3 regions of the Streptomyces sp. NPDC056061 genome follow, and region 3 is predicted to be linked to each of the others. Evidence: riboswitches for the same ligand, from Rfam matches in the RefSeq annotation. Region 3 holds a riboswitch; each other region holds the start of a gene.

Evidence for each region. Region 3 has a riboswitch for cobalamin ahead of ACFC79_RS02200 (ribonucleoside-diphosphate reductase subunit alpha). Riboswitches for the same ligand answer to the same signal wherever they lie in the genome.
Region 1: linked by a shared signal. The riboswitch ahead of ACFC79_RS04360 (prenyltransferase/squalene oxidase repeat-containing protein) and the one ahead of ACFC79_RS02200 (ribonucleoside-diphosphate reductase subunit alpha) in region 3 are both predicted to bind cobalamin.
Region 2: linked by a shared signal. The riboswitch ahead of ACFC79_RS31515 (cobalamin biosynthesis protein) and the one ahead of ACFC79_RS02200 (ribonucleoside-diphosphate reductase subunit alpha) in region 3 are both predicted to bind cobalamin.

What each region holds. Positions count from the first base shown of each region.
Region 1 covers NZ_JBHJWQ010000002.1:54,982-59,201, reverse strand. The annotation lists gene ACFC79_RS04365 (SCO2322 family protein) at 1-380, opposite strand, end outside; gene ACFC79_RS04360 (prenyltransferase/squalene oxidase repeat-containing protein) at 377-1,648, opposite strand; cobalamin riboswitch at 1,757-1,895, opposite strand; gene ACFC79_RS04355 (MBL fold metallo-hydrolase) at 1,952-2,992, opposite strand; gene ACFC79_RS04350 (protein kinase) at 3,291-4,220, shown strand, end outside.
Region 2 covers NZ_JBHJWQ010000030.1:56,793-61,012, forward strand. The annotation lists gene ACFC79_RS31505 (anion permease) at 136-1,404, shown strand; gene ACFC79_RS31510 (hypothetical protein) at 1,424-1,654, shown strand; cobalamin riboswitch at 1,827-1,960, shown strand; gene ACFC79_RS31515 (cobalamin biosynthesis protein) at 2,105-3,139, shown strand; gene ACFC79_RS31520 (cobyric acid synthase) at 3,136-4,220, shown strand, end outside.
Region 3 covers NZ_JBHJWQ010000001.1:491,553-495,772, reverse strand. The annotation lists gene ACFC79_RS02210 (DUF3311 domain-containing protein) at 162-416, shown strand; gene mctP (monocarboxylate uptake permease MctP) at 413-2,041, shown strand; cobalamin riboswitch at 2,202-2,330, shown strand; gene ACFC79_RS02200 (ribonucleoside-diphosphate reductase subunit alpha) at 2,469-4,220, shown strand, end outside.

The DNA of each region.
Region 1 (4,220 bases), on a different contig from region 3:
CGCGCACAGGCGGTGCGCTGTGCGGGCGGCGTCCGCCCGTCCGGGGCGTCCGAGGCCGTGCCCGGGTCGATGACGAGCGCGATCCGCTTGGATCCCTTCTCGGCCGGGGTGTCCGCGCAGATCTTCGCGAAGTCGGGAGCGGTGCGCGGTCGTGCGGAGTCCTGGGAGTCCTCGCTCACCGAGAACCGGAATCCCTGCACCGAGCCGTCGTCCGGCCGGACCAGGGCCGGGCCCTGGGTGGCGTACGTCCAGCCGGTGCCGGAGCCCTCCCAGAACGACCAGTACCGGTAGCCGGCCGCCCGGGCCGGTCCCGCGCACAGCACCGCCAGGACGGCTCCCAGGACCACGACTACCGCGCCGGACCTTGCCGACCGCCTCACAGCTGCTGGTTCTTCCGGCGGCCGCTGATCAGGAACCCGACACCGGCGCCGACGACGAGGCCGATCCCGACGAACCACCACACGCCGCCGATCACGTCGTCGCCGCTGTGGACCTGGTCCTTCTGCGTGGCTTCGTACCCGGTGTCGGTGGACGGGTCGGGCGTCGTGATCGCCGCGGGCTTCGGCCCTGCCGCGTTCAGTCGGTCGACGAGGTTCACGCCGCCGAAGTCCCGGGCGTCGCTGCCGGTCGCGTGCGCGGCAAGGATCAGCTGCGCGTAGGCGGCGGGGCCGTTCTGCTCCGCCCAGGGACCGGAGTTCTTCTTCAGCCAGGCAACGGCCCCGGCGGCCTTGTCCTGGTGGCCGGAGGCGGACAGCGCCACGACGGCGTCGGCGGTGTTGCCGAAGTCGGGCTGCGGGGCGGTGTCCTCGGCGCCGGGCATCGGCGCGAGGTCGAGGTGGCCGTCGGCCGCGAGGGCCCCGGCGAGGAAGTGGGCACCGTTCTGGGCGGCCTGCTCGGGGTTGAGGTCCGTGCCGGGGTGGCAGCTGGTCCCCTTGGCCGCGGCATTGTTGCCGGTGGCCAGGGCCTTGCCCATGGTGCCGAGCACGGCCGCGGCGGTGGCGTCCGCGTTGGCGGCGAGCTTCCCCGCCTTGTCGGCCTGATAGGCGAAGGCGCCGCCGTCCTTGCCGCCGCACGGGATCGACAGCGCGAGCAGCGGGTCGTACGGGGTCTTGCCGCCCGGGGTGGTGATGTCCGCGAGCTGCTGGCCCTGCCGGGCGAGGGCGCCGATCACCAGCGAGGTGGAATTGGCGTCGCTGGGCTGTCCGGCGGCGTAGCCCCAGCCGCCGTCCTCGTTCTGCACCGACTTCAGCCAGCGGACCGAGTCGTTCACGGTCTCCCGGTGCCCGTCCACCTCGACGAGCGCCTGCACGGCGACCGCGGTGGCGTTGGTGTCCAGCATCGTCTTCGCGTCGCACGGCCGGGAGACGTCGGCCCGGTACGCGGCGAAGGCGCCGTTGTCGCACTGCTGGCCGATCAGCCAGTCGACCGCCTTCGCGGAGGGCGTCACTCCCTCGACCCGCTGGGCGAGGAAGGCGAGCGACTGTCGCCAGACGCCGTCGTAGGTGGGGTCCTTCGTGCCGTACAGCCCGGCGGGCAGTGGGGCGGACCGGGTGGGCGGCGGGGTCGGCGCCGCGATCGCGATTGGGGTGGCCGCGCTGAGCAGGACGGCGGTGGCGGCGAGCGTTGCCGCGCTGCGGCGTACGGTCATGGCGGGCGGGGCCTCTCCTGCACGGGGAACCGGGGACGGGCACGCTCACGCACCAGGCTCCGGCTCCGTATACCTCGACGGTGCCGACCACCGGGGTTCCGGTGGTACGAGCCGGTCACGACCGCGGACAGGGCATTCCGACTCACCGTCCGCAGGACGGCTCACGGCTGCGTGGTCAGTGCCGGATTCGCACCGGCTTCCCCCTGTACGGGCATGATGACGACCGTCCCACTCTACCGGGCGGTCCGGAAGCACCCCCGGGGCCCGCCCCACGGCTGCGGTCGACGAGGTACGTCGCCGATGTCACACCGCGAGGTACGTCACGGGATCGCTCCCCGCCACCGCCTCCGCGCGCCCCAGCTTCACCAGCCGCCGCAGATGGGCCTCCGCCTCCGAGACGGCGATGTTGCGCGAACCGGGCGGGATCTGCTCCCAGGGCCGGTTCCACTCCATCCGCTCGGCCAGTTCCCACGGGGTCAGCGGCACGGTCAGCAGCCCGAGCAGCCCGGTCAGCCGCTCCTCGTGGTGGACGAGGAGTTCCCGCACCCGCCCCGCCGCGTCCGGGAACGCGTACTGATGGGCGGGCAGCACCTCCGCGACCCCGAGCCGCCCGATCCGCTCCAGCGAGTCGAGGTAGTCCCCGAGGGGGTCGGTGACGGTGGCGTCGTCCGGGTCCTCGTACAGCCCGATGTGCGGGCTGATGCCCGGCAGCAGATGGTCCCCGGAGAACAGCCGCCCCCGCCCCGGCAGCTCGGCCGGATGCCGCTCCTCCAGGTGGAGGCAGACGTGGCCGGGGGTGTGCCCCGGCGTCCAGACCGCACGCAGCCGCCGCCCCGCCAGGTCCAGCAGTGCGCCGGGCACGATCTCCCGGTCCGGGAGCGCGGCCCGCGCCCCGGGCAGCGTGCTCATGCGTCCCCGTTCCGCCGCCGCGGCCCGCAACGGCGCGAGATGCGCCTCGGGCGCCCCGACCGCGGTGAGCTTGCCCACCAGATATGTCAACCAGGTGCCGGGCTCCGACTCGCGGGTGCGGCGCACGATCTCGGTATCCGCCGCGTGCATGGCGATCCAGGCCCCGGACGCCTCGCGGACCTGCCCGGACAGTCCGTGGTGGTCGGGGTGGTGGTGGGTGATGACCACGCCGTGGATGTCGGCGACGTCCGTGCCGACGGCGGCCAGCCCGGCGGTGAGCGTGTCCCACGCCTCCGGATCGTCCCAGCCGGTGTCGATCAGGACCGGCCCGCGATCCGTGTCCAGGACGTGCACCAGGGTGTGGCCGAGCGGGTTGTCCGGGATGGGCACCTTGATGCTGTGCACGCCCCCGCCGTGGTCGGTCACCTGCGTCATGGGCTCCCCATCTCCCCGCGGCCCGGCCGGTTCGCCGGACGTTCGGACGTGACGGCCGTTGCGACGGCCGTGCGGTGCGCACTCGTCGACCACTGTAACGAGAACTTGTTTCAGTAGTAGCCCCGGTCGACCACCTTCGGCGTCCGGGTGGAAGGCGGGCTGGTGCGCCCGGATGAGGGGGCGGGGCGGGGCGGGGCCGGTGGTTCCGGCTTCCGTGCGGCTCGTTGTTGCGACAACTGGCAATAACTAGGCAGTGGTTAAGCGAAAAAGGGTTGTTGTGATCCGCTACCTTGAGCCCGTGGCTGACAACACGCGACAACAACTGATCGCTGGGCGCTACCTGTTGCTCGAACGCCTCGGCAGCGGAGGCATGGGAACCGTGTGGCGCGCCACCGACCGCCTGCTGGGGCGAATCGTCGCGGTCAAGGAAGTGCATCTGCAGACGGGCGGCGAGGAACTCGCCCAGCGCGCCCGTCGCGCGCATCGCGAGGCCCGCGCCATCGCCGGGATCTCCCACCCCAACGTGGTGGACGTCTACGACCTCGTGAGCCACGAGGACCGGCTGTGGCTGGTGATGGAACTCGTGAAGGGCCGCTCGCTGGCCGAACACGTCGCCGCCCTCGGCCCGATGCCCCCGTCCCGGATCGCCGGGATCGGCCTTGAACTGCTCGCCGCGCTCGACGCGGTGCACGCCATCGGCGCGCTGCACCGGGACATGAAGCCGGCCAACGTCCTGATGCGCGAGGACGGCAGTGTCGTGCTCTGCGACTTCGGCATCGTGGCACTCGCCGACACCACATCACTCACCACACCCGGCGCGGTGATCGGCACCCTGGACTTCATCGCCCCGGAACGCCTGAGCGGCCGTCCGGCGGGACCGCCCAGCGACCTGTTCTCACTGGGCGCCACCCTGTGCGCGCTGCTGTCCGGTCATTCCCCCTTCGCCCGCCCGGAGCCCGTCGCGGTCCTGTACGCCGTGATGAGCGAACAGCCGGAGATCCCGGCAGGTGCCGGGCCGTTGACCCCGGTGCTCGAAGCCCTGCTGCGCAAGAACCCGGCCGAGCGGCCGACCGCCGCCCAGGCGGCCGCCCTGCTGCGCCCACTGGCCGCCGCGCCGGGCCTCGCGCCCACGCCCGGAGTCCAGCCGCCGCACGACCCGCCCGCCCCGTCGGGGGCGGGGCCCTCGGCCGATCCGGAGACGCCGCGACGTCGGCCGTCCCGCCGGGCG
Region 2 (4,220 bases), on a different contig from region 3:
CCCGGCCCGGCTCCGCGCCGGGACGCCCCGGACGCGCCCGCCACCGACACCGCAGCGCCCTGCCCAGTTCATCTCCCGTTCACCCAGGTTGCCTACGGTCCACGTGCCAATGACGTCGAACGATTGCCTGGGTAAATGGAACACATCACGCTGCTCCTCGCGATTGTGATCGTGACAGCTCTAGTGTTCGATTTCACGAACGGTTTCCACGACACCGCCAACGCGATGGCGACCACCATCTCGACCGGCGCGCTCAAACCGAAGACCGCGGTGGCCATGTCCGCCGCTCTCAATCTCGTCGGCGCGTTCCTGTCCGTGGAGGTCGCCAGAACGATCTCCGGCGGGATCGTCGACGAGGACGGGTTGCGGACGGAGGTCATCTTCGCGGCACTCGTCGGCGCCATCCTGTGGAATCTGCTGACCTGGCTGGTCGGGCTGCCGTCCAGTTCCTCGCACGCCCTGTTCGGCGGCCTCATCGGCGCGGCGGTGATGTCGGCGGGCTGGTCGTCGGTCAACGGCGGAACCGTCGTCACCAAGGTGCTCATCCCCGCGGTCGCCGCCCCGATCGTCGCCGGTGCCGCCGCGCTGCTGGCCACCAGGCTGACGTACCGGATCGGCGGGAAGATCCGCGACGAGGCCCAGGAGAAGGCCACCGCCAAGGGTTACCGCGCCGGTCAGATCGCCTCGGCCGGGCTTGTCTCCCTCGCCCACGGCACGAACGACGCGCAGAAGACCATGGGCATCATCACCCTGGCCCTGGTCACCGGCGGGGTGCTGCACCCGGGCGCCAACCCGCCGGTCTGGGTGATCGTGTCCGCCGGTACGGCCATCGCGCTCGGCACCTACCTGGGCGGCTGGCGGATCATCCGCACGATGGGCAGCGGCCTCACCGACCTCAAGCCGCCGCAGGGCTTCGCCGCCCAGACCAGCGCGGCCACCGTCATCCTGGCCTCCTCGCACCTCGGGTTCTCCCTCTCCACCACCCAGTCCTGCTCCGGCGCCGTCATGGGTGCGGGGCTCGGCCGCCGGGGCGGTGTGGTCCGCTGGTCCACCGCCACCCGGATGTTCGTCGCCTGGGGTCTGACCCTGCCGGCCGCGGGTCTGGTCGGCGCGGGTGCGGAGCTCCTGACCAAGCAGGGCACCTGGGGCGTCGTCGTCGTCGCGGCGCTGCTGGTCGCGGGTTCCGGCTCGATCTGGCTGCTGTCGCGCCGCAAGCCGGTCGGCCACGGCGACGTCGCACCGGCCGAGGGCCACGTCGAACCCGCCGGGGTCGTCACCACGGCCATCGCCGCCGTCAGCCCGCCGCCCACCATCGCGGCCCACACCGCGGCACAGGACCTCATGACCACCATTCCGGCCCCGGCCGCCGCCGTCCAGGACCCGGCGCGCCCGGCCGCCGTGTGACGACCCGAAGGAAATCAGCATGAAAATCGACTGGGCGGCTCTCGGCTCCGTCTTCGGTGTGTCCCTCGTCGTCACCGTCGCGCTGGTGGGCCTCTTCACCCTGGGCATCGTCGGTCTCGCCAAGCAGCCCGAACCGGCGGCGCAGGGCGGCTCCGGCGGCTCGCAGCTGCTGGCCCGCGCGGGCGCGTACCTCTGCTTCGCGCTGTGCGCGGCGGCGGTCGTCTACGGGATCTATCTGATCGTCGTCTGAGCCTCTTCCTCCGCACTCCCCCGTCGGGCCGGACACCCTCCGTGTGTCCGGCCCGACGCCGTGCGCCGCGGCCCGATGTGGGTCTCGGCACACTGCACCGGCGCAGGTCAACGGCGAGTTGACGGGCGTTCTCGGTGCGTGGTGGACTGCCGGAGCCAATTACGGCGACAGCAGAGGAAGCCGGTGCGAATCCGGCGCGGTCCCGCCACTGTCACCGGGGAGCGGCCCCCACACCGGGAACGTCACGGCACGCCACGCGCGAGCTGGAAGGCCGGGGGAACCGCGGATCCGGGAGCCAGGAGACTCTCGTCGCCGATCACGTCGAACCAGGGCGCGGACCCTGAGTGAGGACATGTCGCCATGCCTGGCAGCCGTGCGTCCCTTGCAGCGGCGCTCTCGCCGAGAGCCGCCCGAACGATGTCCCTCCGAGGCACGACGGCAGGCTGAGCCATGCGTGCCGACCGCATCTTCGCGTACGGCGCCACGGCCGGTCTGATCGGCGATCTGCTGCTCGGTGACCCCCGCCGGGGGCACCCGGTCGCCGCCTTCGGGCGGACCGCGGCGGGCGTCGAGCGCCGTCTGTGGCGCGACCACCGCGGGTGGGGCGCGCTGCACACCCTCGTCTGCGCCGGAGGCGCCGCGGGCGGTGCCGTGCTGCTCACCCGCGCCCTGCGGGGTCGCCCCGCCGCCTCCGTCGTGCTGACCGCGGCCGCCACCTGGTCCGTCGTCGGCGGCACGTCGCTGGGGCGGGAGGCGCGGGCCATCGGCGGCGCGCTGGCCGCCGGGGACGTGGAGCTCGCCCGCGAGCGGCTGCCGCATCTGTGCGGGCGCGACCCGCACTCCCTGGACGGGCCGCAGATCGCCCGCGCCGTGGTGGAGTCCGTGGCCGAGAACACCTCGGACGCCGTGGTCGGCGCCCTGGTGTGGGGGGCGCTGGCCGGGGTGCCCGGCCTCGTCGGATTCCGGGCCGTCAACACCCTGGACGCGATGGTCGGCCACAAGTCGCCCCGCCACCGGCGCTACGGCTGGGCCTCCGCCCGCCTCGACGACCTCATGGGCTGGCCCGGCGCCCGGTTGACGGCCCTGCTCACCGCGGCCGCCGGAGGGCGGCCCCGGGACGCGGTACGGGCCTGGCGGGCCGACGCGGCGAAGCACCCGAGCCCCAACGCGGGCCCGGTCGAGGCGTCGTTCGCGGGTGCGCTGGGCGTACGCCTGGGCGGGACGCTGGCGTACGGCGGCCGGGTCGAGCACCGGCCCGTGCTGGGCGGTGCGACCGGCCGGGCGGTGGGGACCGAGGACATCGAGCGGGCGGTGCGGCTGTCGCGCCGGGTGGGCGCGCTGGCGCTCGGCGTGTGCGTGGCGGCCCGGCTGGGCGCGGGCCTCGCCGCCCGCCGCATCGCCGCGGCGGGCGGCGCAGGGGCCCGGAACACCCGGGTACCAGGTGCGGGCGGACGGCGACGGATCGCGGGACGGAGACGGATATGAGCGGCGGACTGCTGATCGCCGGCACCACCTCGGACGCCGGCAAGAGCGTCGTCACGGCGGGTATCTGCCGCTGGCTCGTGCGCCGGGGCATGAAGGTGGCGCCCTTCAAGGCGCAGAACATGTCGCTGAACTCCTACGTCACCCGGGAGGGCGCCGAGATCGGCCGCGCCCAGGCGATGCAGGCGGCGGCCGCCCGGGTGGAGCCGACCGCGCTGATGAACCCGGTCCTGCTCAAGCCCGGCGGCGACCGCTCCAGCCAGGTGGTCCTGATGGGCAGACCGGTGGGCGAGATGAGTGCCCGCGGCTACCACGGCGGTCGCCAGGAAGCGCTGTTCGGCACCGTGGTGGACTGCCTGGAGCAGCTCCGGGGCACGTACGACGCGGTGATCTGCGAGGGCGCGGGGAGTCCGGCCGAGATCAATCTGCGGCGCACGGACATCGTGAACATGGGGGTCGCACGCGCGGCGGGCTTCCCGGTCGTGGTCGTCGGCGACATCGACCGCGGCGGCGTCTTCGCCTCGTTCTTCGGCACGACCGCGCTGCTCGCCGCCGAGGACCAGGCACTGATCGCGGGCTACCTGGTGAACAAGTTCCGGGGCGACGTGTCGTTGCTGGAGCCGGGCCTGGAGATGCTGCACGGGATCACCGGGCGCCGGACGTACGGGGTGCTGCCCTTCGCACACGGTCTCGGCATCGACGAGGAGGACGGCCTGCGAGTCTCGCTGCGCGGTGCCGTGCGCGAGTCGGTCGTCGCGCCGCCGCACGGCGAGGACGTGCTGCGGGTCGCGGTGTGCGCGGTGCCGTTGATGTCGAACTTCACCGACGTGGACGCGCTGGCCGCCGAACCGGGCGTCGTCGTCCGGTTCGTGGACCGTGCCGAGGAACTCGCCGACGCCGACCTGGTCGTGGTGCCGGGCACCCGGGGCACCGTGCGGGCGCTGGCCTGGCTGCGCGAGCGCGGTCTCGCCGACGCGCTGGCGCGGCGGGCCGCCGAGGGCCGGCCGGTCCTCGGGATCTGCGGCGGTTTCCAGCTCCTCGGCGAGCACATCGAGGACGAGGTGGAATCCCGGGCCGGGCGGGT
Region 3 (4,220 bases):
CGGATGAACTCCCGTACGCCCGACCGGATTTCGCATGTGTGCACCCGTTCACGGAACTGTTTCCGGACCGCGATGCGGCCGGGGGGTGACGCTGACCGGAAACCTCCCCTAGATTTCCTGCGCACCACAGCAGGTGATCAGCGAGGGGACGGAGTCGCCGCATGTCTGCAAGCCCGGAAGGAAAGCCACCCGCCATCACACCCGTGAGGGTGGTCATCGCCCTGTGCCTCGTCGCGCCGTTCGTCGCGATGCTCTGGGTGAGTTCGTACGCGAAGGTGGACCCCACCTTCATCGGTATCCCGTTCTTCTACTGGTACCAGATGCTCTGGGTCCTGATCTCCACCGCGCTCACCGCGACCGCGTACAAGCTGTGGCAGCGTGACCAGCGCTCCCGCAAGGGGGGTGCATCGGCATGAAGGACGGCGTGAACGGCGTCGCGCTCGGCGTCTTCGTCTTCTTCTTCCTGGCCGTCACGGTCATGGGCTTCCTGGCGGCACGCTGGCGCAAGGCCGAGAACGAGGCGAGCCTCGACGAATGGGGCCTGGGCGGAAGGTCGTTCGGAACCTGGGTCACCTGGTTCCTGCTCGGCGGCGACCTCTACACGGCGTACACCTTCGTCGCCGTACCCGCGGCGATCTACGCGGCGGGCGCGGCGGGCTTCTTCGCCGTGCCGTACACCATCCTGGTGTACCCGCTGATCTTCACCTTCCTGCCCCGGCTGTGGTCGGTCTCGCACAAGCACGGGTACGTGACCACCTCGGACTTCGTGCGCGGGCGGTTCGGTTCGAAGGGCCTGTCGCTGGCGGTCGCCGTCACCGGCATCCTCGCCACGATGCCGTACATCGCGCTGCAACTCGTCGGCATCCAGGCGGTGCTGGACGTGATGGGCGTCGGCGGCGGCGAGAACACCCACTGGTTCGTCAAGGACCTGCCGCTGCTGATCGCGTTCGCGGTGCTCGCCGCCTACACCTACTCCTCCGGCCTGCGGGCACCCGCACTGATCGCCTTCGTCAAGGACGGCCTGATCTACCTGGTCATCGCGGTGGCGATCATCTACATCCCGATCAAACTCGGCGGTTTCCACGACATCTTCGCCGCCGCGCAGGAGAAGTTCGCCGGTCCGCCCGGAGGGAAGCCCACCGGTTCCCTGGCGCCCGGCGAGGCGGGCCAATGGGGCTACGCCACCCTGGCGTTGGGCTCGGCGCTGGCGCTCTTCATGTACCCGCACTCGATCACGGCGACGCTCTCCAGCCGCAGTCGGAACGTGATCCGGCGCAACACCACGATCCTGCCGCTGTACTCGCTGATGCTGGGTCTGCTGGCACTGCTCGGCTTCATGGCGATCGCCGCCGGGATCGATGTGGAGAACGGACAGCTGGCCATTCCGCAGCTGTTCGAGAACATGTTCCCCGACTGGTTCGCGGGGGTGGCCTTCGCCGCCATCGGCATCGGCGCGCTGGTGCCCGCGGCGATCATGTCGATCGCCGCGGCGAACCTCTTCACCCGCAACATCTACAAGGACTTCCTCAGGCCCGACGCGACCCCCGAGCAGGAGACCAAGGTCTCCAAGCTGGTGTCGCTGCTGGTGAAGGTCGGGGCGCTGGCCTTCGTCCTCACCATGGACAAGACGGTCGCGATCAACTTCCAGCTGCTCGGCGGGATCTGGATCCTCCAGACGATGCCGGCCCTGGTCGGCGGTCTGTTCACCCGTTGGTTCCACCGCTGGGCGCTGCTCGCGGGCTGGGCGGTCGGCATGGTGTACGGCACGGTGGCCGCGTACGGGGTGCAGTCGTCCACGCAGAAGCACTTCGGCGGTTCGTCCGCTCAGATCCCGGGCATCGGTGAGATCGGTTACATCGGCCTCACCGCGTTCGTGCTGAACGTGGTCGTGACGGTGGTGCTGACGTTCGTCCTGAACGCGGCGAAGGCGCCCGCCGGCACCGACGAGACGTCCCCGGCCGACTACACGGCCGACGCGGGCGACCCTGGCGTCCAGGTGGAACTGCCCCCGGTCACCGCAGGAGCGCCGGCCATCCGCTGACCGCCCTCCCGGGCCCCGGACGGCCCGCCCCTGCCGGAAGGGGGCGGGTGGCGGGCCGTCCGGCGTCCGGGGAGAGGCCCGCAGGGCGCCTCCTGCGGGCCCGACACACGGAGGCCGACACAACATCTGGGGGCTGCCTCATCGAGCGGCCCCCACATGTATGCTCATCCTCGCTGTCGTCGCAGGGGAATCCGGTGCGAATCCGGAACTGTCCCGCAACGGTGTGTTCAGTGCGCTTTTGCGCACACCCGACCAAGTCCGACGACCTGCCGACAGCGCACCCGGCTCGACCGATCCGGGTGCCAGACGTCCGGGCCTCGCGGATGGGCCGGTGGACGCCGTACGCAGTGCCGCCCGCCCAGGGCTCCGTGCTGCCCGGCTGCCCCGTTCCCCCGCCGGCCCCGAGCCGAGCGAGGGAGAGCACCACGTGACCATCGCGCCAGCCGATCCGGCCTCAGTCGCCGCGTCCGTAGCGGCCGAGTCCGAGGGAACCGCACACGACGGGCCGGGCACCGCACTGCTGCGGACCCTGACCGACCTCACCGTCGACCTTCCCGACGCCGATCCCGGACGGGTGGCCGCCGCCGCGCTGCGGGGCCGCAGCGCACGGGCCGACGAGGCCGAGCTGCGGTCGCTGGCCACCGAGGCCGCCGCGGGACTCATCTCCGAGGACCCCGCCTACTCCCGGCTCGCCGCCCGGCTGCTCACCCGCACCATCGCGGACGAGGCGGCGGGCCAGGGCGCGGTCTCCTTCTCCGCCTCCGTCGCCGTCGGCCACCGCGAGGGCCTGATCGCCGACCGCACCGCCGCGTTCGTCGCGGCCCACGCGGCGGCCCTGGACGCCCTGGTCGAGCGCGCCCTCCTCGACGGCGCCGACGACCGCTTCGGCTACTTCGGCCTGCGGACCCTGCACAGCCGCTACCTGCTGCGCCACCCGCACACCCGCCAGGTCATCGAGACCCCGCAGCACTTCATGCTGCGGGTGGCGTCCGGTCTCGCCGAGGACGAATCGCCTCAGGCCGTGGACGAGGTCGCGGCGCTGTACGGGCTGATGAGCCGGCTCGACTACCTGCCGTCGTCGCCGACGCTGTTCAACTCCGGCACCCGGCACCCGCAGATGTCCTCCTGCTACCTGCTGGACTCCCCGCTCGACGAGCTCGACTCGATCTACGACCGCTACCACCAGGTGGCGCGGCTCTCGAAGCACGCGGGCGGCATCGGTCTGCCGTACTCCCGCATCCGGGCCCGCGGTTCGCTGATCCGCGGCACCAACGGGCACTCCAACGGCATCGTGCCGTTCCTGAAGACGCTCGACGCGTCCGTCGCCGCCGTCAACCAGGGCGGCCGCCGCAAGGGTGCCGCCGCGGTCTACCTGGAGACCTGGCACGCGGACATCGAGGAGTTCCTGGAGCTGCGCGACAACACGGGCGAGGACCAGCGGCGCACGCACAACCTCAACCTGGCGCACTGGATCCCGGACGAGTTCATGCGCCGGGTCGACGCGGACGGCGACTGGTCGCTGTTCTCCCCCTCCGACGTGCCCGAACTCGTCGACCTGTGGGGCGACGCGTTCGACACGGCGTACCGGGCCGCCGAGGCGAAGGGCCTGGCCCGCAAGACGATGCCGGCCCGCGAGCTGTACGGCCGGATGATGCGCACCCTCGCGCAGACCGGCCAGGGCTGGATGACGTTCAAGGACGCCGCCAACCGGACCGCGAACCAGACCGCCGAGCCGGGCCGTGTCGTCCACTCGTCGAACCTGTGCACCGAGATCCTCGAAGTCACCGACGACGGCGAGACGGCCGTCTGCAACCTGGGGTCGGTCAACCTCGGCGCGTTCGTCGCCGACGGCGGCATCGACTGGGAGCGGCTGGACGCCGCCGTCCGCACCGCGGTGACGTTCCTGGACCGGGTCGTCGACATCAACTTCTACCCGACCGAGCAGGCCGGGCGCTCCAACGCCAAGTGGCGCCCGGTGGGCCTGGGCGCCATGGGTCTCCAGGACGTCTTCTTCCAGCTGCGGCTGCCGTTCGACTCCCCCGAGGCCCGCGCGCTGTCCACGAAGATCTCCGAGCGGATCATGCTCGCCGCGTACGAGGCGTCCTGCGACCTCGCCGAGCGGTCCGGCCCGCTGCCCGCCTGGGAGCAGACGCGCGCCGCGCGCGGGGTGCTGCACCCC